2 regions of the Vibrio rotiferianus genome follow, and region 2 is predicted to be linked to the other one. Evidence: predicted binding sites of a transcription regulator. Region 2 holds the regulator's gene; the other holds the start of a gene.
What was found. The regulator CRP, encoded in region 2, controls carbon source genes, mostly activating them, when cyclic AMP is high. The targets are predictions, from matches to a motif close to TGTGANNNNNNTCACA.
Positions count from the first base shown of each region.

Region 1 (5,091 bases), on a different replicon from region 2:
CACGTTGCTGAGCTTCTGCACTTAACGCAAATTCAGGCACTGAACTTACGTCGATGTACATGATGTTCAACCAACGACGAGAAGACGGGCTGTATGGGCTCGCACCTTCTGGGTTCGCTGGGAACAATGAATGAATTGGGTTCAAACCAATGAAGTCACCGCCACGCGATGCGATGTCGCTTACCAACTGCTTAAGGTCGCCAAAGTCACCGATACCCCAGTTGTGCTGAGTGCGCAGTGTGTAAAGCTGAATGCTTGGACCCCATAGCTTTTTGTGTTGGTTTAAATCTTCTTGTTTGAAACACGCTTTCGGTGTGATGATCAGCGACATTTCGTAAGGAGTCTTACGACGTTTACGACTGATGATCAGTTTGTGGTAACCCCATGCCAAGTTCTTTGGCAATGCAAACACTAGAGGGCCACCCTCAGCTCGTTCATCACGAACAATTTGCGACTGAAGATAGCCTTCAAGTACCTCTCCTTGTTCTGTTTCTAAACGCCAGCTAAATTCACTCTCACGAGCACTCGTACCTAGGTTTAGTTCCACTTCGACAGGATCGCCGTCGCGTAAAACAAGAACAGGGGCTAGTACGTCTTTTTTATGTTTTCGTTCAGCAGAAGCCAATAGCTTCTCATCGCTGCTAGTATCGTAGCCAAGTGAAGTGAGCAAGCGGCGTAGAGTCTCTTCAGAAACTTTTGCTTCGTCTCCCCACGCGCTGACGTAGCTGTCAGCCAATCGCGCCATGTCTGCGACTTTCTTTAATGCTGTTTGTTCTTTCATCGCTTTCTCCGAAGGTAATACCAACACCTTCCATGTAGGGTTTTATTGTTATCAATAATTTATCTTTGAAATAACCAAAGGTAGCGCTCGGCTACCTTGGTCTTAACTGGGTTCTATTAACGTTTTACCGCTTCAAGTTTCCAGATGTTGTTCACATAGTCTCGAATCGAGCGGTCTGATGTGAACTTACCAACTAGGGCGGTGTTAAGAATTGCTTTCTTAGCCCAGCCTGCTTGGTCTTTGTATTGTTTGCCCATTTCTTCATGCGCTTTCACATAAGATGCGAAGTCAGCAAGACATAGGTATGGGTCACCGCCATCTAGTAGGCTATCGAATGTAGCGCGTAGCAGGCCTGGTTGACCTGGCGTGAACTCGTCACCTGTTAGTAGGTCTAGAGACGCTTTCAGTAGGTGGTCAGCATTGTAGTAGTCGTATGGGTTGTAGCCAGCAGCTTTCGCTGCTTTTACGCCTTCAACGTCTAGACCGAAGATGTAGATGTTCTCGTCGCCCACTTCTTCACGGATTTCAACGTTCGCACCATCCATCGTACCGATAGTTAGCGCACCGTTTAGAGCCATCTTCATGTTACCAGTACCAGATGCTTCTTTACCCGCTAGCGAGATTTGTTGAGAAACGTCCGCTGCTGGGATTAGCATTTCAGCCATGCTTACACGGTAGTCAGGGATGAATACCACTTTCAGCTTGTTGCCAATGCGTGGGTCGTTGTTGATCTTATCTGCAATCTTGTTAATCGCGAAGATGATCTCTTTCGCTAGGTGGTAACCTGGCGCCGCTTTAGAGCCGAAGAAACATACGCGTGGAGTACACTCGAAGTTTGGATCGTTGATAATGCGGTGGTATAGAGACAAGATGTGTAGCAAATCAAGTTGCTGACGCTTGTACTCGTGCAGACGCTTGATCATCACATCAAAGATAGCGTTAGTATCTAGCTCGATACCCATGTTCTCTTTAACCCAATCCGCTAGGCGCTGTTTGTTTTCTTTCTTAACAGCCATGAATTCTTTTTGGAATTTCGCGTCTGTTGCGTACTTGGCAATACCTTCTAGTTGCTCAAGTTTCGCTGGCCACTCAGAACCAATCTTACCAGTGATAAGGTTAGATAGACCTGGGTTACAGAACTTCAACCAACGACGAGGTGTAATACCGTTTGTCACGTTATGTAGACGAGTTGGGTACATCTCGTGGAACTCTGGGAATAGGTCTTTCTTAACTAGCTCAGAGTGAAGTGCTGCTACGCCGTTAACTGCGTAAGAACCGATTACACATAGGTTAGCCATGCGAACCATGCGGTGGAAACCTTCTTGGATGATAGAAAGCTTAGCTTGCTTCTCACCGTCACCAGGCCACATCTTACGAACTTCTTGTAGGAAGCGGTGGTTGATTTCAAAAATGATTTCCATGTGACGTGGAAGTAGACGCTGAATTAGCGACTCAGACCAAGTCTCTAAAGCTTCTGGAAGTAGTGTGTGGTTCGTGTAAGCGAACGTGTTTGCACTGATTTCCCATGCCGCTTCCCAAGTTAGACCTTTCTCGTCTACTAGGATGCGCATTAGCTCAGGGATAGCGATAGTTGGGTGCGTATCGTTAAGCTGGATAGTCTCTTGCTTAGGTAGATCCGCTAGCGAGTAACCTGCTGCTTCGTGGCGACGTAGAATATCGCGTACAGACGCTGCTGAGTGGAAGTACTGTTGCATTAGACGTAGTGTTTTACCTTTCTCGTGGTTATCGTTCGGGTAAAGCACTTTAGTGATGTTACCAGCGTCGATCAGCGCGTGCTGAGCTTCGAAGTAGTCACCATTGTTAAAGCTTTCTAGTGAGAATGGTGCGATAGCCTGACATTCCCAAAGACGTAGAGGGTAAACCGTGTCTGATTCGTAACCTACGATAGGCAGATCCCAAGGCATTGCTTTTACAGACATGCCAGGAACCCATTTACGAACTTCTTTACCGTTCTCGTTTACCACTTCAACGTGACCGTAGAAGCCGATTTCTTGCGCAAGTTCTGGACGAGCCACTTCCCATGGGTAGCCTTCTACACCGCGCCATGCGTCTGGTGCTTCTTGTTGACGACCATCTTTGAACGACTGTTTAAACAGACCGTATTCGTAGTGCAGGCCGTAACCTACTGTTGGGAATTCTTGAGCGGCACATGAATCCATGAAACATGCTGCTAGACGACCAAGACCGCCGTTACCCAATGATGGGTCGCGTTCTTCTTCTAAAAGGTCTGTTAGGTTGTGACCTAGTTCAGCCATTGCTTCAGTGATCTCTTCGTAAAGACCCATGCTGATTAGGTTGTTACCAGTCAAACGACCGATAAGGAATTCTAGTGAAAGGTAGTTAACGCTTTTCGCTTTTTGGATGCGAGGGTCAGCTTCAGTAGCAAGCAAATCACAAGTAGTGAATTCAGCCAATGCACGACCCATTGCTAGGTACCATGCGCGGCTGTCTGCGTTTTCAATAGTGTGTGCGTAAGTCACTGATAGGTGTTTCTTTACGCTTTCTTGGAACGACTTCTTGTCAAATTTTTTCTGTTGAGTAGGTTTCATTAAGAAATTCTCACGTCTTGTATTAATTCATCTGCCATACATCCTGCATTTCCCCCTGTGAATAAACATCCTCCTATTTCTCCTCCTTAACGGGAGTAGGAAGCAGGGCGTAGAGAGGGGACCATTGCGAAGTTAGTGATCCAACTCTCAACACAAGGCTCATTTAACGAGTTCTTAGTGATTAGGATCACATCACATCGTTATTTAGATTACTTTTTCAAAGTGACGATATTTATTACGCCATTTTTGCTTGTTGTAAAAACTGTCTATTCGATCACACAAAAACAGCGAATAAAACCAAACTTCCTTTAATATGTGCGCAACTGTGCCTATACACGTTCACTACATTCGATTTTAAAGTGAGCTAAATCACAAATTAAGGGCGTAGTTGGTGGCAATTGCATCAACTCTTGAGAATTAGGAAGTGGATCAAAGTAAGAGACATTTCGGATGTCGTAACATCCACAACACATAGGAAAGTAGTATAAATATTAACCAACGCTGCCCGTTTACGTTCGTTTAAGAATTATTTTTCGCTAGCTCATGTACCTAAGTGATCTCTAGCCACATTTTTAGTCGTGCTGCATCCACGAGATGAATAGGCACCTTGTGGCAATAAAAAGTAAAAACGGATTGATTGCTAGATACGCATAAACAAAGGACATATAAAATGTGGATCCCTTCTAAACTTACTCGCCCAGGACGATTGCATAATGCCATTGTTCGCCCAAGAGTATTGGACCTACTACAACAAGCGCCCTTTTATAAGCTGGTTTTATTTCGTTCACCAGCAGGTTACGGAAAAACCACTATGGCTGCTCAGTGGCTATCAGATAAGCCAAATGTTGGCTGGTACAGCATAGATGACAGTGATAATGATGGTTTTCGTTTCGTCAATTACCTTTTGCAAGCACTGAATAAAGCAACTAATCACAACTGCTCGAACTCTCAGAAACTGGCGGAGAAGCGCCAGTTTTCATCATTGCGCTCTTTATACAGTGAAGTTTTCGCTGAAATGGCCGATTTCCAACAAGAATGCTACATCGTTTTGGATGACTATCACCTAATCACTAATGATGAAGTCCACGAGTCCATGCGATTCTTCCTCAAGCACATGCCAGATAACCTTACTGTCGTCGTAACCAGTCGCGCAAATCCTCCTTTGGGTACCGCAAACTTACGTGTTCGCGACCTGATGATCGAAATTGGCAATGAAATGCTGGCGTTCGATATCGAAGAGACCACTCGCTTCTTCAATCAACGAATCGAGGACGGGATTGATGAGGACACCGCAAATAACCTACGTACCTATGTAGAGGGGTGGCCTTCAGCACTTCAATTGATTGCCCTCCAAGCCCAGCACCAAAATCGCACGCTGGCGCAAACAGTCGAATCAGTGTCTCAGTTTAACCATGCCCACTTATGGGATTACCTCGTTGAAGAAGTATTCGACTTGCTAGATTCAGAAACGCGTCATTTCTTAATGCAAGTATCTGTCCTTGATCACTTCAACGACGGACTAGTGTTTGCCCTAACACAACGTGAAGATGCGCTGGGGATGATCGAGTCATTAAACCGTTACGGCTTATTTATCTACCCACTCGAAGGCGAGCATAATTGGTTCCGTTTCCATAACTTGTTTGCAGAATTCTTATCTCACGAACGTTTAGCTCGCATTCCTCAACAAGAAAAAGATCTTCACCGCAATGCTGCCGTCGCGTGGCTGCAACAGAAAGCGCC
Region 1 is NZ_CP018311.1:707,116-712,206, forward strand. Features, by position in the region: gene malQ (4-alpha-glucanotransferase) at 1-781, opposite strand, end outside; gene BSZ04_RS03380 (glycogen/starch/alpha-glucan phosphorylase) at 898-3,351, opposite strand; gene malT (HTH-type transcriptional regulator MalT) at 4,022-5,091, shown strand, end outside.
Region 1: a site for CRP is predicted at 3,486-3,501, ahead of BSZ04_RS03380 (glycogen/starch/alpha-glucan phosphorylase). Genes of this name have one in related genera too.

Region 2 (5,091 bases):
CTTTAGGGCTGTGAACGAGTGGTCAACTTCCTCTTACCCCTAACTCTACATTTCATAACAAGGAGTCGTTATGACGCCCGATGTGTTATTTGAATCGCTATGGCAAGACTACATTCAACGTCTTTGTCCTTCTGCTGCTAAAGTTCATCAACTGCTTCAAGAAGATGAGCCTCTGATTAATGACCATATTGCGCTACGTACGTTTAATGTCGCTCCCCTAGGCATTGAAACGCTGGCGAAGCCATTCTTGGCAGTGGGTTATAAAGCCTGTGGTGATTACGTATTTGAAAGCAAAAAGCTGGTGGCAAAACATTTTGAGCACCCAGATCCGAAGCAGCCAAAAGTCTTCATCAGTGAATTGAAAGTGGATGAGTGCTCACCAGAGCTACAAGCCATCGTTCATAAACTGGTAGAGCAGGTTGATGCTTCTAAACTGACAGGCAGTGACTTCTTGTACGGCGGACGTTTGTGGGACCTTAGCTATGCTGACTTCCAAATCTTAGCGAAAGAGAGTGAGTACGCTTCTTGGCTTGCTGCGCACGGTTACGGAGCTAACCACTTCACAGTGAGTGTGAATCAGCTCAATCAGCACCAAGAAGTGAAGCAGGTAAACGACCACCTACGCACAGCTGGTTTCACTATTAACGAGAATGGCGGTGAAGTAAAAGGCACGCCAGAGGTGCTACTAGAGCAATCGTCGACCATGGCAGACAAAGTGCCAGTGACCTTTGCTGAAGGCGTTGAGGTGATTCCTGGTGGCTTCTATGAGTTTGCTAAACGCTACCCAATGGATAACGGTGAGTTGTACCCAGGGTTTGTGGCAGCATCGGCAGATAAGATCTTCGAGAGTACCAACGGTTAATAGATATGAGGCGAGAGCGCTTTGAGAGGGTTTTTACTTGGAATCTGAGAGGGCTTCATCTCAAAGGATGAAGTCCGTTGTGAAGTGCAATGCTCTCGACTCTCAATGTCTAACTCCCAAAAAAGAAAAAGCCACCAAACTTACATTTGGTGGCTTTTAAATTTTTTAAACGTTAATCGAGATTAACGAGTCCCGTAAACAACGATAGTCTTACCGTGCGCAGAAATTAGGTTCTGCTCTTCTAGCATCTTCAAGATACGACCTACTGTCTCACGAGAACAGCCAACGATTTGACCGATTTCTTGACGAGTGATCTTGATTTGCATGCCGTCTGGGTGCGTCATCGCATCTGGCTGTTTAGCAAGGTTCAGAAGAGTCTGAGCGATACGACCAGTTACGTCTAGGAACGCTAGGTCACCCACTTTTTGGCTAGTAACTTGTAGACGACGAGCCATTTGCGCAGAAAGGCGCATTAGGATGTCTGGGTTAACTTGGATAAGTTGACGGAATTTCTTGAAAGAAATCTCTGCCACTTCACAAGGAGATTTAGCGCGAACCCAAGCTGTACGCTCTTGGTCTTCTTCGAATAGACCAAGCTCACCAATGAAGTCGCCTTGGTTTAGGTAAGAAAGGATCATTTCCTTACCTTCTTCGTCTTTGATAAGAACCGCAACAGAACCTTTAACGATGTAGTACAAAGTCTCTGCTTTTTCGCCCGCGTGAATTAGCGTGCTCTTTGATGGGTACTTATGAATATGACAGTGTGAAAGAAACCACTCTAATGTTGGGTCGGTTTGAGGTTTACCTAGAACCATAATATCTCACTTCCTCTGCAGGGTACGCTTGCGCTATCCATATTTTAGCTAAGCCTGAATTGGCTTACTAGAATAAGAGCACTTTTTATATGCTGCAAGCTCTCTTGTGTTTCGGTTAGAAATAGTATCCTTTTTCGGAAACGATTTCTTGATTTTAATCGTGCCATGATTGAGATTTTGTAAGCAAAACTGTGCACATGATCACGGTATGAAAAGTAAACACTCAATTAACGAGGTTTTTAACCAATTTTCCCAGTTTCGATGAGTTGCTGCAGAATCGGCCTCACTATGAGCTCCATTGCAAAGCTCATCTTACCGCCCGGCACCACAATGGTGTTATGACGAGACATGAATGATCCATCAATCATCGCCAGCAAATACGGGAAGTCGACATTCTTGATTCCGCGTAGGCGGATCACCACGAAACTCTCATCCAAACTCGGGATGCCTTTCGCGTTAAGTGGGTTGGAAGTATCAACCGTTGGTACACGCTGAAAGTTGATATGTGTACGAGAAAATTGCGGGGTAATGTAGTTCAGGTAATCGTCCATCGAGCGTACGATCGAATCCATTACCGCTTCTCTTGAGTGGCCACGATCGCGCGTGTCACGAACGAACTTTTGAATCCATTCCAAGTTCACGATTGGCACCATGCCAATTAGAAAGTCAACGTGACGCGCCACGTTGACGTCACCATCTACGACACCACCGTGTAAACCTTCATAGAACAGTACGTTGCTGTCTTCAGGTAAGTCTTGCCATGGTGTGAAAGTGCCAGGCATTTGATTGTAGGGTACCGCCTCATCAAAGGTATGCAGATAGCGACGCACACTGCCAGAGCCTTCTTCACCATACTTTCGGAAAAACTCTTCTAACCCTGGGAAGTCATTGGCTTGCGGACCGAAGTAGCTGATGTGTCGACCTTGTTCACGAGCCTTACGGATCTCGACATCCATCTCCGGACGAGTAAAACGGTGGAAGCTGTCTCCTTCAACCCATGCAGGCTTAACGTTCATCATATTGAACATCTTACGGAAGGCTTCTGAGGTCGTGGTTGTGCCAGCTCCAGAGGAGCCAGTAACCGCGATGATTGGGTGTTTAGCTGACATGACAAACCTTGTCGAAAATTACTTACCTGTAAAGTGCAACACGCGGATGTTGCACGGTCGATAACCCACTATAGCACGTAACAAGCCCGTGTCATCGAGTGGGATACGGTAAAATGTGAGGGCGTTATTATTTTGCTCTAAGTTGAATATCAACCGTTTCATGGAGCTCGGAGAAGACAATCGTTGCCTCCCCCTTCTCGAGCTGAGTTCTAACTTGGTCAATTTTATCTTGTAATGATACTTCTACCGCACCGTAATCCGTCCCTTCACGCAGTACAAATTCGCGGATCAAGTTTTCTAATGTCTCTGGCGCAATGTCTTGCCATGGAATGATCATAAATACCTCAAACGTTTATGATGATGGTGTACTACTTGCCTCGGTTGATACTCGTGAATAGTTTACTGTGTTTGTTGTTTGGATACAGTAGAAAGGTATTCAGCAGCGATACTTTCATAATAAGCTGGCAGGGCTTCCTCTAACCAAAATTTTGGCTTAAGCGCTGTACCAGTAAGAAAGCCGACGTGGCCGCCATTTTCGTAAAGTCGGTAATCAATGTTGTCTGGCAGAACAAATTTTGGGATTACCGCTTCAGTCATAAAAGGGTCATCTTTAGCATGGATGATCAGTGTTGGTAGGGTGATCTGCTGCAGTTTGCTCAAGCCTGAACATTGGTCGTAGTAGTCTTGTGCATCTTTGAATCCGTGTAGAGGTGCGGTGACGAGATCATCGAATTCATACAGACGAGTAACACGTTTGATCGAACTGTAAGACAGCGCAAGTTCCCCTTGTATCAAGTCATGCTTTTGTAGCGCATTACGTTTAAGTGAAGAGAGTAAATAGCGTTTGTAGACCTTGGAAAAACCTTGCTCTATGCGGTTGGCGCATGCTGATAAATCCAGCGGGGCAGAAACGATTGTTGCTGCACTTAAAATCGGGTCGTCTTTGTATTGGGCTAAGTAGTTCGCCAACATGTTACCGCCAAGGGAAATGCCGACTGCAACTTTAGGGGTGTTGGGAAACTGCTGATTGAGCTGCTCGAGAAAGAAACGAGCGTCAGTCACTTCACCGGAGTGATAGGCGCGGGCTTTTTTGTTTGGCTTACCGCTGCAACCGCGGAAGTGCATCATCACCGATAACCAGCCCGATTTGGAAAAAGCATTCATTAAGCCGTTAGCGTAAGGGCTATAAAAGCATCCTTCAAGGCCATGAAACAGAACAAAAATGGGTTTGTTACGGGCAATTTCAGTGTCTTGTTGTTCTGACCATGCTAAGTCTAGAAAATCGTCATCAGGGGTATCGAGAGTTTGCCACACAGGGGTAAACAACGCTTTTTTACGAATAAAGCGCGGCAAAAGCGTTTGAAGGTGTGGGTTTTTAATTCCAGCTGCTGCGAAAAATTGGGTCATACTTAGTACCAATCAATTTAAGTATTATCGTTATTCACGCCACTTTGGTCTCTGTGCTTACGCGAATAGGGTTTGATGGAGCTTTGCCATGAACTAAGCAGAGATTTTGTGCAATCCTTACCGCTAGTCTGAGAGATTGGTTCTGCTTAGAGCTTCAATGCCAACAAACGTATACTCTTATTTATATAAGTCTAAGTATAGATTTATTATAGATTTATGGATGATGAATATTCGGAACTGGAAGCGAAAATGCTTGTTGAAGGTGTTCTGCGCCCAGCTTTCGACAGTATCTTAATGTTAGTGGTTCACCGTCATTTGTCACTAGTATGAGTGAATTAATGCAGTCAACCAGATCAGACTGTTGTTGCTTTTCAAGCTGTAACTCAAACTGTAATGCCTCACGATAAAGTGCATCATTTACTTGAAGTTTGAGGTGTCGTCGTAGTTCGCGATAGGAGTGGAGTAATGTTTCACTGCGGATTAGGCAGTCTTGAACAAGAGGCCAATCTTGCTCTTGAAAGATGAACTGCTGCTCATCGAGCCATCTGAGCAGCAGCAGTAGATTCACATTACCGTGATAGTTATTTTGCAACGACAAGCACGCTTCTTTCACTTCTCGTACACCATAAAATTGCAGACTGAACTGCCAAAGGTGTTCAAGGGTTAAGGTGTATTCAGCGTGCTCTGTTGTCATTGATTAAACTCTAATTCCATCTGCTCGAGGGTTTCTTGAGCAGACATCCATTCCATCTCTACATCTTCAAGCTCTGCTTTGCTAGAAGCTTGAAGGGCCAATACTTCATTAAGTTTAGCTTTGTTTTCCGCTTCATACAGAGAGTTGTCTGATAATTGCTCTTCAGCTGAAGCTAACGCTTCACCTAACTTATCCATTTTGTTT
Region 2 is NZ_CP018312.1:104,302-109,392, forward strand. Features, by position in the region: gene BSZ04_RS09495 (DUF1338 domain-containing protein) at 71-862, shown strand; gene crp (cAMP-activated global transcriptional regulator CRP) at 1,045-1,677, opposite strand; gene BSZ04_RS09505 (phosphoribulokinase) at 1,917-2,786, opposite strand; gene BSZ04_RS09510 (YheU family protein) at 2,914-3,123, opposite strand; gene BSZ04_RS09515 (hydrolase) at 3,186-4,193, opposite strand; gene BSZ04_RS09520 (TIGR02444 family protein) at 4,408-4,887, opposite strand; gene BSZ04_RS09525 (ABC transporter ATP-binding protein) at 4,884-5,091, opposite strand, start outside.